Regions from separate parts of the Streptomyces sp. NPDC007189 genome, predicted to be linked through region 2. Evidence: predicted binding sites of a transcription regulator. Region 2 holds the regulator's gene; each other region holds the start of a gene.
What was found. The regulator HrcA, encoded in region 2, represses chaperone genes, less so after heat shock. The targets are predictions, from matches to a motif close to TTNGCACTCNGNNNNNCNGAGTGCNAA.

Region 1 (4,235 bases), on a different contig from region 2:
CAACTACGACGACGTGAACCGCTTCTGCTCCGAGCTGATCGGCGACCCGGCCGGCGAGGGCTGGGGCTTCGTCAACGTCAACCTGCGGCCGTACTACGCGGAGGGCTCCAAGACGCTGGCGTACGAGATCTGCGAGCAGCTCGGCTGGCGGCTGCCCGACCAGATCGTCGTCCCGATCGCCTCCGGCTCCCAGCTCACCAAGATCGACAAGGGTCTGCAGGAGCTGATCAAGCTCGGTCTGGTCGAGGACAAGCCGTACAAGATCTTCGGCGCCCAGGCCGAGGGCTGCTCGCCGGTGTCCACCGCCTTCAAGGCCGGGCACGACGTCGTACGGCCCCAGAAGCCGAACACCATCGCCAAGTCCCTCGCCATCGGCAACCCGGCCGACGGGCCGTACGTCCTGGACATCGCGCGCCGCACCGGCGGCGCCGTGGAGGACGTCACGGACGAGGAAGTCGTCGACGCCATCAAGCTGCTGGCCCGCACCGAGGGCATCTTCGCGGAGACGGCGGGCGGCGTGACCGTCGGCGTCACCCGCAAGCTGCTCAAGGACGGCGTCCTGGACCCGACGAAGACCACGGTGGTCCTCAACACCGGCGACGGCCTGAAGACGCTGGACGCGGTGGCCGGCACGGGGCTCACCGTGACGATCCGTCCCACCCTGGACTCTTTCCGGGAGGCGGGGCTTGCGTAGGGGCTTCGGCCCATCGATTTCGTCTGCGGGCCGGTGGGGGCTGGTCGCGCAGTCCCCCGCGCCCCTGAGGGCGATGAGCTGACCGGAGGTCATAGATGAGCGTCACCGTTCGCATCCCCACCATCCTGCGCACCTACACCGGCGGCCAGGCCGAGGTGACCGCCGAGGGCGCCACCCTCGCCGAGGTCATCGAGGACCTGGAGAAGAACCACACCGGCATCGCCGCGCGCGTCCTGGACGACCAGGGCAAGCTGCGCCGGTTCGTCAACGTCTACGTCAACGACGACGACGTCCGCTTCGAGCAGGGCCTTGAGACGGCGACCCCGGACGGCGCCGGTGTCTCCATCATTCCGGCGGTCGCCGGCGGCTGATCATTACCTTGGGTAACTGCCGTTACTCGTTGTTCATGGAATTGCCCCCTCCGCAAGAGAAGCGGAGGGGGCAATTCCATGTGATTGAGCGCGGTAGAGTTGGGGAACGCGCTCCCGGTCCGACAGGTCGGGAGCCTTGCATTCATGCCGCACGCCCGACAAGAAGTAGCCAAAGTATGCGGGCTTTATGCGGCTTTTGTAATGCTTTGTGGAGCCCGACTTGCCCTGAAGTCGGACGAATTCTCACCACATTCCGGACCGTTGCCTTCCAGAATTCTCGTCCGATTGACCTGTTGCAGACGGCAGTTGGACAGATACATTCAGCCGCGGTCGACGCGTTCCGGCGCACGCCCCCGACCGTTGGGGGGTGAGGTCTGACCCGGGTCCGCGAAGTGTGGATCTGTGCAAGGGCCAGTAATAGGGGAGTTAGGCATGGCTCAGGGCACCGTCAAGTGGTTCAACGCGGAGAAGGGGTACGGCTTCATCGCGGTCGACGGTGGTGCGGATGTTTTCGTCCACTACAGCGCGATCCAGATGGACGGTTACCGCACCCTGGAAGAGGGGCAGCGGGTCGACTTCGAGATCTCGCAGGGCCAGAAGGGCCCGCAGGCGGACATGGTCCGGCTGGCGACCAGCTGAAGCACGCGTCGGCTGACAGCGACGTTCTTCTGTTTCATCGTCGAAGGGCCCGCACCTCCCGGGGTGCGGGCCCTTCGTCATGCCCGGCGCGCCCCTGTTCGCGCGCGGCTGAGCGCGACCTCCGGCACCCGCGGGGCGCTTGCACTCGGGGGGGCCGAGTGCTAATCATTGGCGTTAGCACTCTGAAGGTGAGAGTGACAGTGAAGGACCGGGTCGGTGAGGCCCGCAGGCCGGGTGGGGCAAGGAACCACGAGGCCGGCGAGCCGTCCGTCGCGGGCGCGGGCGCGGTCCGAAGGAATCACCCCCAGTCCTGGAGGGACCACTTCACATGGCCAAGATCATCGCGTTCGACGAGGAGGCGCGGCGCGGCCTCGAGCGCGGCATGAACCAGCTCGCGGACGCCGTGAAGGTGACGCTCGGCCCCAAGGGCCGCAACGTCGTCCTCGAGAAGAAGTGGGGCGCCCCCACGATCACCAACGACGGTGTCTCCATCGCCAAGGAGATCGAGCTCGAGGACCCGTACGAGAAGATCGGCGCCGAGCTGGTCAAGGAAGTCGCCAAGAAGACGGACGACGTCGCCGGTGACGGTACGACCACGGCGACCGTCCTCGCCCAGGCCCTGGTCAAGGAAGGCCTGCGCAACGTCGCCGCCGGCGCCAACCCGATGGCTCTGAAGCGCGGTATCGAGAAGGCCGTCGAGGCCGTCTCCGCCGCCCTGCTGGAGCAGGCGAAGGACGTCGAGACCAAGGAGCAGATCGCCTCCACCGCGTCCATCTCCGCCGCCGACACCCAGATCGGCGACCTGATCGCCGAGGCCATGGACAAGGTCGGCAAGGAAGGCGTCATCACCGTCGAGGAGAGCAACACCTTCGGTCTGGAGCTCGAGCTCACCGAGGGCATGCGCTTCGACAAGGGCTACATCTCCGCCTACTTCGCGACCGACATGGAGCGCATGGAGGCGGTGCTCGAGGACCCGTACATCCTCATCGCCAACTCCAAGATCTCCTCGGTCAAGGACCTGCTCCCGCTGCTGGAGAAGGTCATGCAGTCGGGCAAGCCGCTGCTGATCATCGCCGAGGACGTCGAGGGCGAGGCCCTGTCGACCCTGGTCGTCAACAAGATCCGCGGCACCTTCAAGTCCGTCGCCGTCAAGGCCCCGGGCTTCGGCGACCGCCGCAAGGCCATGCTCGGCGACATCGCCATCCTCACCGGTGGCGAGGTCATCTCCGAGGAGGTCGGCCTCAAGCTGGAGAACGCGACCCTGGACCTCCTGGGCCGCGCCCGCAAGGTCGTCATCACCAAGGACGAGACCACCATCGTCGACGGCGCCGGCTCCTCCGAGCAGGTGGGCGGCCGCGTCAACCAGATCCGCGCCGAGATCGAGAACAGCGACTCCGACTACGACCGCGAGAAGCTGCAGGAGCGCCTGGCGAAGCTCGCCGGCGGTGTCGCGGTCATCAAGGCCGGCGCCGCCACCGAGGTGGAGCTCAAGGAGCGCAAGCACCGCATCGAGGACGCCGTCCGCAACGCGAAGGCCGCCGTCGAGGAGGGCATCGTCGCCGGTGGTGGCGTGGCCCTGCTGCAGGCCTCCCAGGTCTTCGAGAAGCTGGAGCTCGAGGGTGACGAGGCGACCGGCGCCAACGCCGTCCGCATCGCGCTCGAGGCCCCGCTGAAGCAGATCGCCGTCAACGCCGGCCTCGAGGGCGGCGTCGTGGTGGAGAAGGTCCGCAACCTGACCCCGGGCCACGGCCTGAACGCCGCGACCGGCGAGTACGTCGACCTGGTCGCCGAGGGCATCATCGACCCGGCGAAGGTGACCCGCTCTGCCCTGCAGAACGCCGCCTCCATCGCCGCGCTGTTCCTCACCACCGAGGCTGTCATCGCCGACAAGCCGGAGAAGGCCGCCGCGCCGGCCGGCGGCGGCATGCCGGGCGGTGACATGGACTTCTGATCGACCTGAGGGTTGATCGCCTGTCCTTCGGACCGAGGGCGGCACGTCCAGCTTCCGGCTGGGTGTGCCGCCCTCGGGCGTTTTCGGGTTCCAGGCTCAGTCGGCGTAGTCCTTGAGCTTCTCGGTGTCGAGAGTGATGCCCACCGGAGGCGGCAGTTCGACGGTCGCGCCCCAGGGACGGGTGGAGCACTGGAGGTAACGCCCGTCCTTCGGTTCGCTGTACACGCTGACCGTGGCGCTGTCGCGGTCGATGAGCAGATAGACGGGGATCCCGGCCGCCGCGTAACCCACGGGCTTGTCGATGCGCTTGCGCTGGTCGGTGTCGCGGTCGTGGGAGGTGATCTCCACGGCCATGAGCGCCCCGTCGGTGTCGGACCAGTTGCCGTGCCCCTTGAAGTGGTCCACCGGTGCGAGGAAACCGTCCGTGATGGCACGGCCCTTACGGTAGGCCTCGGCCTTGACGCCTCGCTCGGGCGCAAGGTCCAGGTCAGGCCGTTGCTGCATGCACTGACGTAGCAGCCACATGAAGATCTCGCCGTGGTTGCCATCCGGCATGGCCTTGACGACTACCTTTCCGTTG
Region 2 (4,235 bases):
GCGGCGCAGGCTGTCGAACACCTCGGGGCTCGGCACGCCGAAGTGGAAGGAGACCACCGGCACCGGGTTGTCGAGGAGCACGGCGAGCTTGGCGTCGAAGCCGTCGTCCCGACCGCTGTCCGGGTCGCCCAGCTCGGTCTCGTACCAGGCGGCCTCGCCGGCCAGCTGGTGGGCGTAGACGTCGACCGCGCCGGACTCGGCGTATTCGGGCTGCGGCATGAACACGTTCACGCCGAAGGGGCGGGCGGTGAGGCCCCGCAGCTGCTTGATCTCCTGGTACATGCCGTCGGCGGTCTTGTACCCGGCGGCGAGAAACCCGAGGCCACCGGCCTCGGATACGGCGGCGGCAAGCTGCGGGACGGAGACACCGCCCGCCATGGGGGCCTGCACGATCGGGCGCAGGAGGAGATCGGTCAGCGCGGAGGACATGACCGCATGTTGTCACGTCCTTTGAAAGAGTCCGAATCGGGCTTCCGACGGCATAGGACGATGGCATACGGGGTGCGGAAACACCCCGTACCCAGCGTCTCAGCGCCTCACCTCAGCGCCCGTTGAACGCATCCTTCAGCCGAGAGAACAACCCCTGCTGACCCGGCTGACTGTGCCTGCCCGGGGGACGACCCCCGGACCCCCGGCCAGCCCCGCCTCACCTCAGCGCCCGTTGAACGCATCCTTCAGCCGTGAGAACAGCCCCTGCTGACCCGGCTGACTGTGCCTGCCCGGGGGACGACCCCCGGACCCCCGGCCAGCCCCCGCCTCACCTCAGCGCCCGTTGAACGCATCCTTCAGCCGTGAGAACAGCCCCTGCTGCCCCGGCTGGAACTGCCCCTGCGGGCGTTCCTCGCCGCGGAGCTTGGCCAGCTCGCGCAGGAGGCGTTCCTGTTCGGGGTCGAGCTTGTTCGGGGTCTGGACCTCGACGTGGACGACGAGGTCGCCCCGGCCGCCGCCGCGCAGGTGCGTGACTCCCCGGTTGTGCAGCGGGATCGACTGGCCGGACTGGGTGCCGGGCCGGATGTCGACCTCCTCCATGCCGTCCAGGGTCTCCAGCGGCACCTTGGTGCCGAGCGCCGCGGCCGTCATCGGGATCGTCACCGTGCAGTGCAGGTCGTCGCCGCGCCGCTGGAACATCGGGTGCGGCAGCTCGTGGATCTCGACGTACAGGTCACCCGCCGGACCGCCGCCCGGCCCGACCTCGCCCTCGCCGGCGAGCTGGATCCGCGTGCCGTTGTCGACACCGGCCGGGATCTTCACGGTGAGCGTGCGCCGGGAGCGGACCCGGCCGTCGCCCGCGCACTCGGGGCACGGGGTCGGCACCACGGTGCCGAAGCCCTGGCACTGGGGGCACGGCCGCGAGGTCATGACCTGGCCCAGGAAGGACCGGGTGACCTGCGAGACCTCACCACGGCCCCGGCACATGTCACACGTCTGGGCGGTCGTACCGGGCGCCGCGCCCTCGCCGTTGCAGGTGTTGCAGACGACCGCGGTGTCGACCTGGATGTCCTTGGTGGTCCCGAAGGCCGCCTCGTCCAGCTCGACCTCGATCCGGATCATCGCGTCCTGGCCGCGCCGGGTGCGCGAGCGCGGGCCGCGCTGCGACGCCGTACCGAAGAACGCGTCCATGATGTCCGAGAAGTTGCCGAAGCCGCCGGCCCCGAAGCCGCCCGCGCCGGCGCCGCTCTGCGAGAGCGGGTCGCCGCCGAGGTCGTAGACCTGCTTCTTCTGCGGATCCGACAGCACCTCGTAAGCGGCGTTGATCTCCTTGAACCGCTCCTGGGTCTTCGGATCCGGGTTGACGTCCGGGTGCAGCTCGCGGGCGAGCCGGCGGAACGCCTTCTTGATCTCATCCTGCGACGCGTCGCGGCGCACGCCGAGAACGGCGTAGTAGTCCGTGGCCACTTACGACTCCGCCAGGATCTGTCCGACGTACCGTGCCACTGCGCGTACCGCTCCCATCGTTCCCGGGTAGTCCATGCGGGTCGGTCCGACCACGCCGAGCTTGGCAACCGCCTCGCCGCCCGAACCGTAGCCGACCGACACCACGGAGGTGGAGTTGAGTCCCTCGTGAGCGTTCTCGTGCCCGATGCGCACCGTCACGCCCGGATCCTTCGCCTCGCCCAGCAGCTTGAGGAGCACGACCTGCTCCTCCAGCGCCTCGAGCACCGGCCGGATCGTGAGAGGAAAGTCATGCCCGAAGCGGGTGAGATTGGCGGTGCCGCCGATCATCAGCCGCTCCTCGTTCTCCTCGACGAGTGTCTCCAGGAGAGTGGAGAGCACCGTCGAGACCGTACCGCGGTCCTCGGCCTCGAAGGCCTCCGGCAGGTCCTCGACCAGCTTCGGCACGTCTGTGAACCGGCGGCCCGCGACCCGGCTGTTCAGCCGCGCGCGCAGGTCGGCGAGGGAGGCCTCGCCGAACGGCGCCGGGCAGTCGACCATCCGCTGCTCGACCCGCCCGGTGTCCGTGATCAGCACGAGCATCACGCGCGCGGGGGCGAGCGAGAGCAGCTCCACGTGCCGGACGGTGGACCGGGTCAGGGACGGGTACTGCACCACGGCGACCTGGCGGGTGAGCTGGGCGAGCAGCCGCACGGTGCGCGCCACGACGTCGTCGAGGTCGACGGCGCCCTCCAGGAAGTTCTGGATCGCCCGCCGCTCGGGCGCGGTCATCGGCTTGACGCCCGCCAGCTTGTCCACGAACAGCCGGTAGCCCTTGTCGGTGGGGATGCGCCCCGCGCTGGTGTGCGGCTGGGCGATGTACCCCTCGTCCTCCAGGGCGGCCATGTCGTTGCGGACCGTCGCCGGGGACACCCCGAGATTGTGCCGCTCGGTCAGGGCCTTCGACCCGACCGGCTCCTCGGTGCCCACGTAGTCCTGGACGATGGCGCGCAGTACCTGAAGCCTGCGTTCACTCAGCATTCGCGCGCACCTCCAGCATGTGGTCCCTCGGTTCCGCTCGGTCCTGCGTTCGTCCGCCTGGCACTCGTCGCATGCGAGTGCCAGCGTCCCCGGCCCAGTGTACGGCTGTCGGGTACACCCGGGGCAAGGTCGCTGCCGTCGCGGCGGCTCGTGCGGATAGCGTCGCGGTATGACGGTGACTTGGGAAGAGCTGGGCTGGGAACGGCTGGCCGCGGGGGTCGGCCGGTGCCGGCTGCCCGGCTGGGACTGCACGGCCGGTCTGGTCCTCGGGGCGGGTACGGCGCTGATGGTGGACGCCGGTTCCAGTCTCTCCGAGGGCGCCCGGCTGCGGAGCCGGGCCGAGCAACTGGCCGGCGGCCGTGTGACCCATCTCGCGCTGACCCACCCCCACTTCGATCACGTCTTCGGGGCGTCCGCCTTCGCGGGGGCGGAGGTGTACGGGGCGGTGGGCCTGGACGCCGTCCTCGCCCGCGAGCGCGAGGCGCTGCGTCTGGACGCCGTCCGCAACGGACTCGCGGTGGCGGACGCCGACGAGGCGGTGGACGCGCTGGTGCCGCCCGGTCACCTGGTCTCGGGCGAGTGGACCCTGGACCTCGGCGGCGGCCGGCAGGTCCTGCTGGCGAACGTGGGCCCGGGCCACACCGGACACGATCTGGCGGTCCTGGTGCCCGGGGAGCGTGAGGTGGTCTTCTGCGGCGACCTGGTCGAGGAGTCCGGCGAACCGCAGGCCGGGCCGGACGCCGTCCCGTCCCGTTGGCCGGACGCCCTCGACCGTCTCCTCGCGCTCGGCGGCGAGGACGCGCTGTACGTGCCCGGTCACGGAGCGGTGGTGGACGCGGGCTTCGTACGGCGTCAACGCGACGAGCTGGCGGCCAGGTTCGGCGTGTCGTAGGTACGGGTCCGGCCCTTCTCCTATCGTCATCCGAATGCGCCCACCCGTCTCCCGCCACCGCCCTTCCCACGAGGGCCCCTCGGGCCCGCGCCCTCGTGTGTACTCCGCCGATCTGACCCCGCCGTGGAAGAAACCGAAGCCCGTACCCGAGGTGCCGGCCGAGCCGGGCCTGGTGGTGGAGGAGGCCGGTACCGGGTTCTGCGGGGCGGTGATCCGCTGCGAGGCGGGCACGGTGACGCTGGAGGACCGCTTCGGCAAGCACCGGGTGTTCCCCTTGGAGCCGCGCGGCTTCCTGCTGGAGGGCCGGGTGGTCACGCTGGTGCGGCCGTCGTCCGGCGGCCCGGTACGGCCCGCCCGCACCGCCTCCGGCTCGGTCGCCGTGCCCGGCGCCCGCGCCCGCGTGGCCCGCGCCGGCCGCATCTATGTCGAG
Region 3 (4,235 bases), on a different contig from region 2:
TCGAGGACCTTGGAGGCGTGCACCAGGGCGGAGCCACCACCGGAGACGATGCCCTCCTCGACCGCGGCGCGGGTCGCGGAGATGGCGTCCTCCAGACGGTGCTTCTTCTCCTTCAGCTCCACCTCGGTGGCGGCGCCGACCTTGATCACGCACACGCCGCCGGCCAGCTTCGCGAGGCGCTCCTGGAGCTTCTCGCGGTCCCAGTCGGAGTCGGTGTTCTCGATCTCGGCCTTGATCTGCGCGACGCGGCCGTGAACGTCCTCGGACTTGCCGGCGCCGTCGACGATCGTGGTGTCGTCCTTGGTGACGGTGACGCGGCGGGCGGAGCCCAGCACGTCCAGGCCGACCTGGTCGAGCTTGAGGCCGACCTCCTCGGAGATGACGGTGGCGCCGGTGAGGACGGCCATGTCCTGCAGCATCGCCTTGCGGCGGTCGCCGAAGCCGGGGGCCTTCACCGCGACGGCGTTGAAGGTGCCGCGGATCTTGTTGACGACCAGGGTCGACAGGGCCTCGCCCTCGACGTCCTCGGCGATGATCAGCAGCGGCTTGGAGGAGCCGGCCTGGATGACCTTCTCCAGCAGCGGCAGCAGGTCCGCGATGGCGGAGATCTTGCCCTGGTTGATCAGGATGTACGGGTCGTCGAGGACGGCCTCCATGCGCTCCTGGTCCGTCACGAAGTACGGCGACAGGTAGCCCTTGTCGAAGGCCATGCCCTCGGTGAAGTCCAGCTCAAGGCCGAAGGTGTTGGACTCCTCGACGGTGATGACGCCGTCCTTGCCGACCTTGTCCATCGCCTCGGCGATCAGCTCGCCGACCTGCTGGTCCTGGGCGGACAGCGCGGCCACGGCGGCGATGTCGGACTTCTCGTCGATCGGGCGGGCCGAGGCGAGCAGCTCCTCGGAGACGGCCTTGACGGCGGCGTCGATGCCCTTCTTCAGAGCGGCCGGGGAGGCGCCGGCGGCGACGTTCTTCAGGCCCTCGCGGACCAGCGCCTGGGCGAGCACGGTGGCGGTGGTGGTGCCGTCACCCGCGATGTCGTTGGTCTTGGTCGCCACCTCCTTCACCAGCTGCGCGCCGAGGTTCTCGTACGGGTCCTCGATCTCGACCTCGCGGGCGATCGTGACACCGTCGTTGGTGATGGTGGGGGCGCCGAACTTCTTGTCGATGACGACGTTGCGGCCCTTCGGGCCGATCGTCACCTTCACCGTGTCGGCCAGCTTGTTGACGCCGCGCTCGAGGGCGCGACGGGCGTCCTCGTCGAACTTCAGGATCTTCGCCATGACAGCGGGAGCCCTCTCGGAAATCTGTGGGTGGTAAGACAACTGCGCCCCGGGCGCCCGGCTTCGTTATCGGTCGCGGGGGCCAGGGGCGCAGCTGAAGAGCAAAGGAATGCTCGAGGTGATTACTTCTCGATGATCGCGAGCACGTCGCGAGCCGAGAGGACGAGGTACTCCTCGCCGTTGTACTTCACCTCGGTGCCGCCGTACTTGCTGTAGAGGACGACGTCGCCGACCTTGACGTCGAGCGGAAGGCGCTCGCCGTTCTCGAAACGGCCCGGGCCCACGGCGAGGACGGCGCCCTCCTGGGGCTTCTCCTTCGCGGTGTCCGGGATGACCAGGCCAGAGGCGGTGGTCTGCTCCGCATCCAGCGGCTGGACCACGATGCGGTCCTCGAGCGGCTTGATGGCAACCTTGGAGCTGGTGGTCGTCACGATCCGACCTCCCCCTTCGGAGATCTCACGGGGTTAACTGTCTGAGGTGGCGACCAGGTCGATCCGTCGTCGCGGGTGCCGGACCTGCCCGTCGCGTTGTTGGCACTCTCCCTCGGGGAGTGCCAGAGCCGAGACTATGACCGCGATTAGCACTCGGTCAAGCGGAGTGCCAATACCGTGCGGCGCGTCGCCCGAATCCGTGTCGGCGCCGGGTTCGTTCGGGGGCGCCGGCACCGATCAGTTCAGGTAGTCCTCCAGCCTCCCCACGGTCAGCCCTCGCTGCTGCACTCTGCGCAGCAGCCGGGCCGTGCGCTCGCGCAGGCTCGGGCCCGTCGTCTCGTCGGGGCCGACCAGGATGATGTCGCCGGGGCGCAGCCGGTGTTCGCCGTGGAGGTAGACGAGGTCGGCCGGGGTCATCACGGCGCGCCAGAGGACGACCGCCGAGATGCCGCAGTCGGACGCGGCGTGCAGGGTGGTGGCGTCGTACGAGCCGTAGGGCGGGCGGAAGAGGCGGGGGCGTACGCCGAGGCGGGCGGCGAGCCGGTCCTGCTGGCCGCAGATCTCGGCCCGCTGGCCGGTGTACGGCAGCGCGGCCAGCGCGCGGTGGTCGACGGTGTGGTTCTCGATGCCGGCGCCCAGCCGGCGCAGGCGGGCGAAGTGGCCGTAGCCGGGGCCGGCGATGCTGTCGGTGAGGAACATGCTGACCGGCAGCCCTAGTTCGCGGACCATGTCGACGAAGCGGGGGTCCCGGTCGGCGCCGTCGTCGTAGGTGAGGAAGACGACCCGGTCGCGGGTGGGGATGTGGTCGACGACGCGGGGCAGGGCCCGGCCGGCCGTCCCGGGGGGCAGGGACAGGGCGCGGGCGTCGGGTCGCGGCGGGCGGGCGAGGGGCTCGGTCAGGCCCCAGCGGCGGTAGCTCTCCTCCGGGGCGGCGCCGTGCGGCCGTACCCCTTCGGCGGCCTTCTTGCCGAGCCGCTCGATGGGGTCGACGGACTGGGCGCAGCCGGCGAGGAGGAGGGCCGAGGCGAGGAGCGCGAGGGCGCGCCGGGCGGGGCGGCGCCGTCCGCCGAGGGTGCTGCCGTGTCGTGCCCCCGGCCTCACAGGTAGTCCTCCAGGCGGGCCACGGCGTAGCCCTCGCGTGTGACCTTGTTCAGGAAGCGGCGCATGTCGTCGACCATCGTGCCGTTCCAGTCGGATCGGCCGCGGAAGTGGGTGAGGACGATGTCGCCGCGGTGGATCCTCTGGTCCTCCTCGCGGTACTCCCAGTGGTCGACGTAGACCTCCTCGTTCCAGATCGGCGCGTACCTGATGCCGCAGGACTTGGCGGCGCGCAGGGTGTCCTGGTCGTAGTTGCCGTACGGCGGCCGGAAGAGCGTCGGGCGCCTGCCGAACTGCTTCTCCATGATGTCCTGCATGGCGCAGATCTCGGTCCTCTGCTGCTCGTAGGACAGGCCCGGCAGGTAGGGGTGGTGCAGGGTGTGGTTGTTGAGGGTGTGGCCGTAGGACTGCATCCTGCGGAAGTACCCGTAGTCGTCCTTGATCAGGTAGTTGCTGAGGAACGCGGTGTACGGGATCTTCAGGTCCTCCGTCATCCGCAGGAAGTCCGGGTCCTTCTCCGAGCCGTCGTCGATGGTGAGGAAGACGATCTTCTGCCGGGTGGGGATGCTCGTGAAGACCGGGGGCAGGTCCCAGTCCTCCTGGTGGCTCACCTCGAACCCGGCCCGTGCGGTGATCAGCGGCTTGTGCGCGGGCGGCGGGGGCGGGGTCAGCGGGACCTCGTCGAGCCCCCAGCGCCGGGCGGCGGCGACCAGCCGGGCGTGTTCGGCGGCCCGGCGGGCGCTCTCGGCGCCTTGGCGGGGCCGGGGGCTCGGGGTGTGCGCGGGTCCGCCCTGCCCGGGCGCGGGACGGGGCTCGGCGCGCGGCGCGTCGGAGCCGGTACAGGCCGACAGGAGCGCGGAACCCGCCAGCGCGACGGCTCCGCAGACCAGGACCGGACGCGCGCGACGCGTCCGGTTCTTATCGTCTTGTACGACGGCTCGCATGCTGCCGGATCTTCGCAGGCCCCGCCCCGGAACCCACGGCGACACCGCCGCCGGCGGCGGACCGTCCACCGACTGGCCGACAATGACCGGGTGAACGACCTCGCTCTCCTCCTCACCCCCGAAGGCCGTGCCCTCCTCGACGAGGTCCGCGACATCGCCCCGGCCGACGAACTCGCCGTCGCCACCCGGCTGCGCCGCGACCACCCGGCCGCGCTGGTGTCGGCGGCGCTCGGCCAGGCCCGGCTGCGGCAGCGGGCGGCGGCAAAGTTCGGGGCGGCGGACGCGGGGCGGATGTTCTTCACGCCGAACGGCGTCGAGCAGTCGACCCGGACGAGCGTCGCCGCCTACCGGGCCGAGCGGCTGAAGAACCTCGGCGTGACCTCCGTCGCCGACCTGTGCTGCGGGATCGGCGGGGACGCGATCGCGTTCGCCCGGGCGGGGATCCGGGTGCTCGCGGTGGACCGGGACCCGGTGACGGCCGC

Region 1: the regulator HrcA is predicted to act here: its motif matches at 1,843-1,869, upstream of groL (chaperonin GroEL).
Region 3: the regulator HrcA is predicted to act here: its motif matches at 1,858-1,884, upstream of groES (co-chaperone GroES).

Annotation. Positions count from the first base shown of each region.
Region 1 is NZ_JBEYEY010000013.1:149,459-153,693, reverse strand. Features, by position in the region: gene thrC (threonine synthase) at 1-694, shown strand, start outside; gene AB0950_RS25675 (ubiquitin-like small modifier protein 1) at 790-1,065, shown strand; gene AB0950_RS25670 (cold-shock protein) at 1,498-1,704, shown strand; gene groL (chaperonin GroEL) at 2,033-3,655, shown strand; gene AB0950_RS25660 (Uma2 family endonuclease) at 3,752-4,235, opposite strand, start outside.
Region 2 is NZ_JBEYEY010000002.1:235,351-239,585, reverse strand. Features, by position in the region: gene AB0950_RS04190 (nitronate monooxygenase) at 1-429, opposite strand, end outside; gene dnaJ (molecular chaperone DnaJ) at 763-1,896, opposite strand; gene hrcA (heat-inducible transcriptional repressor HrcA) at 1,897-2,913, opposite strand; gene AB0950_RS04175 (MBL fold metallo-hydrolase) at 3,083-3,805, shown strand; gene AB0950_RS04170 (DUF3097 domain-containing protein) at 3,903-4,235, shown strand, end outside.
Region 3 is NZ_JBEYEY010000001.1:563,670-567,904, forward strand. Features, by position in the region: gene groL (chaperonin GroEL) at 1-1,280, opposite strand, end outside; gene groES (co-chaperone GroES) at 1,403-1,711, opposite strand; gene AB0950_RS02550 (polysaccharide deacetylase family protein) at 1,949-2,812, opposite strand; gene AB0950_RS02555 (polysaccharide deacetylase family protein) at 2,809-3,753, opposite strand; gene AB0950_RS02560 (methyltransferase domain-containing protein) at 3,844-4,235, shown strand, end outside.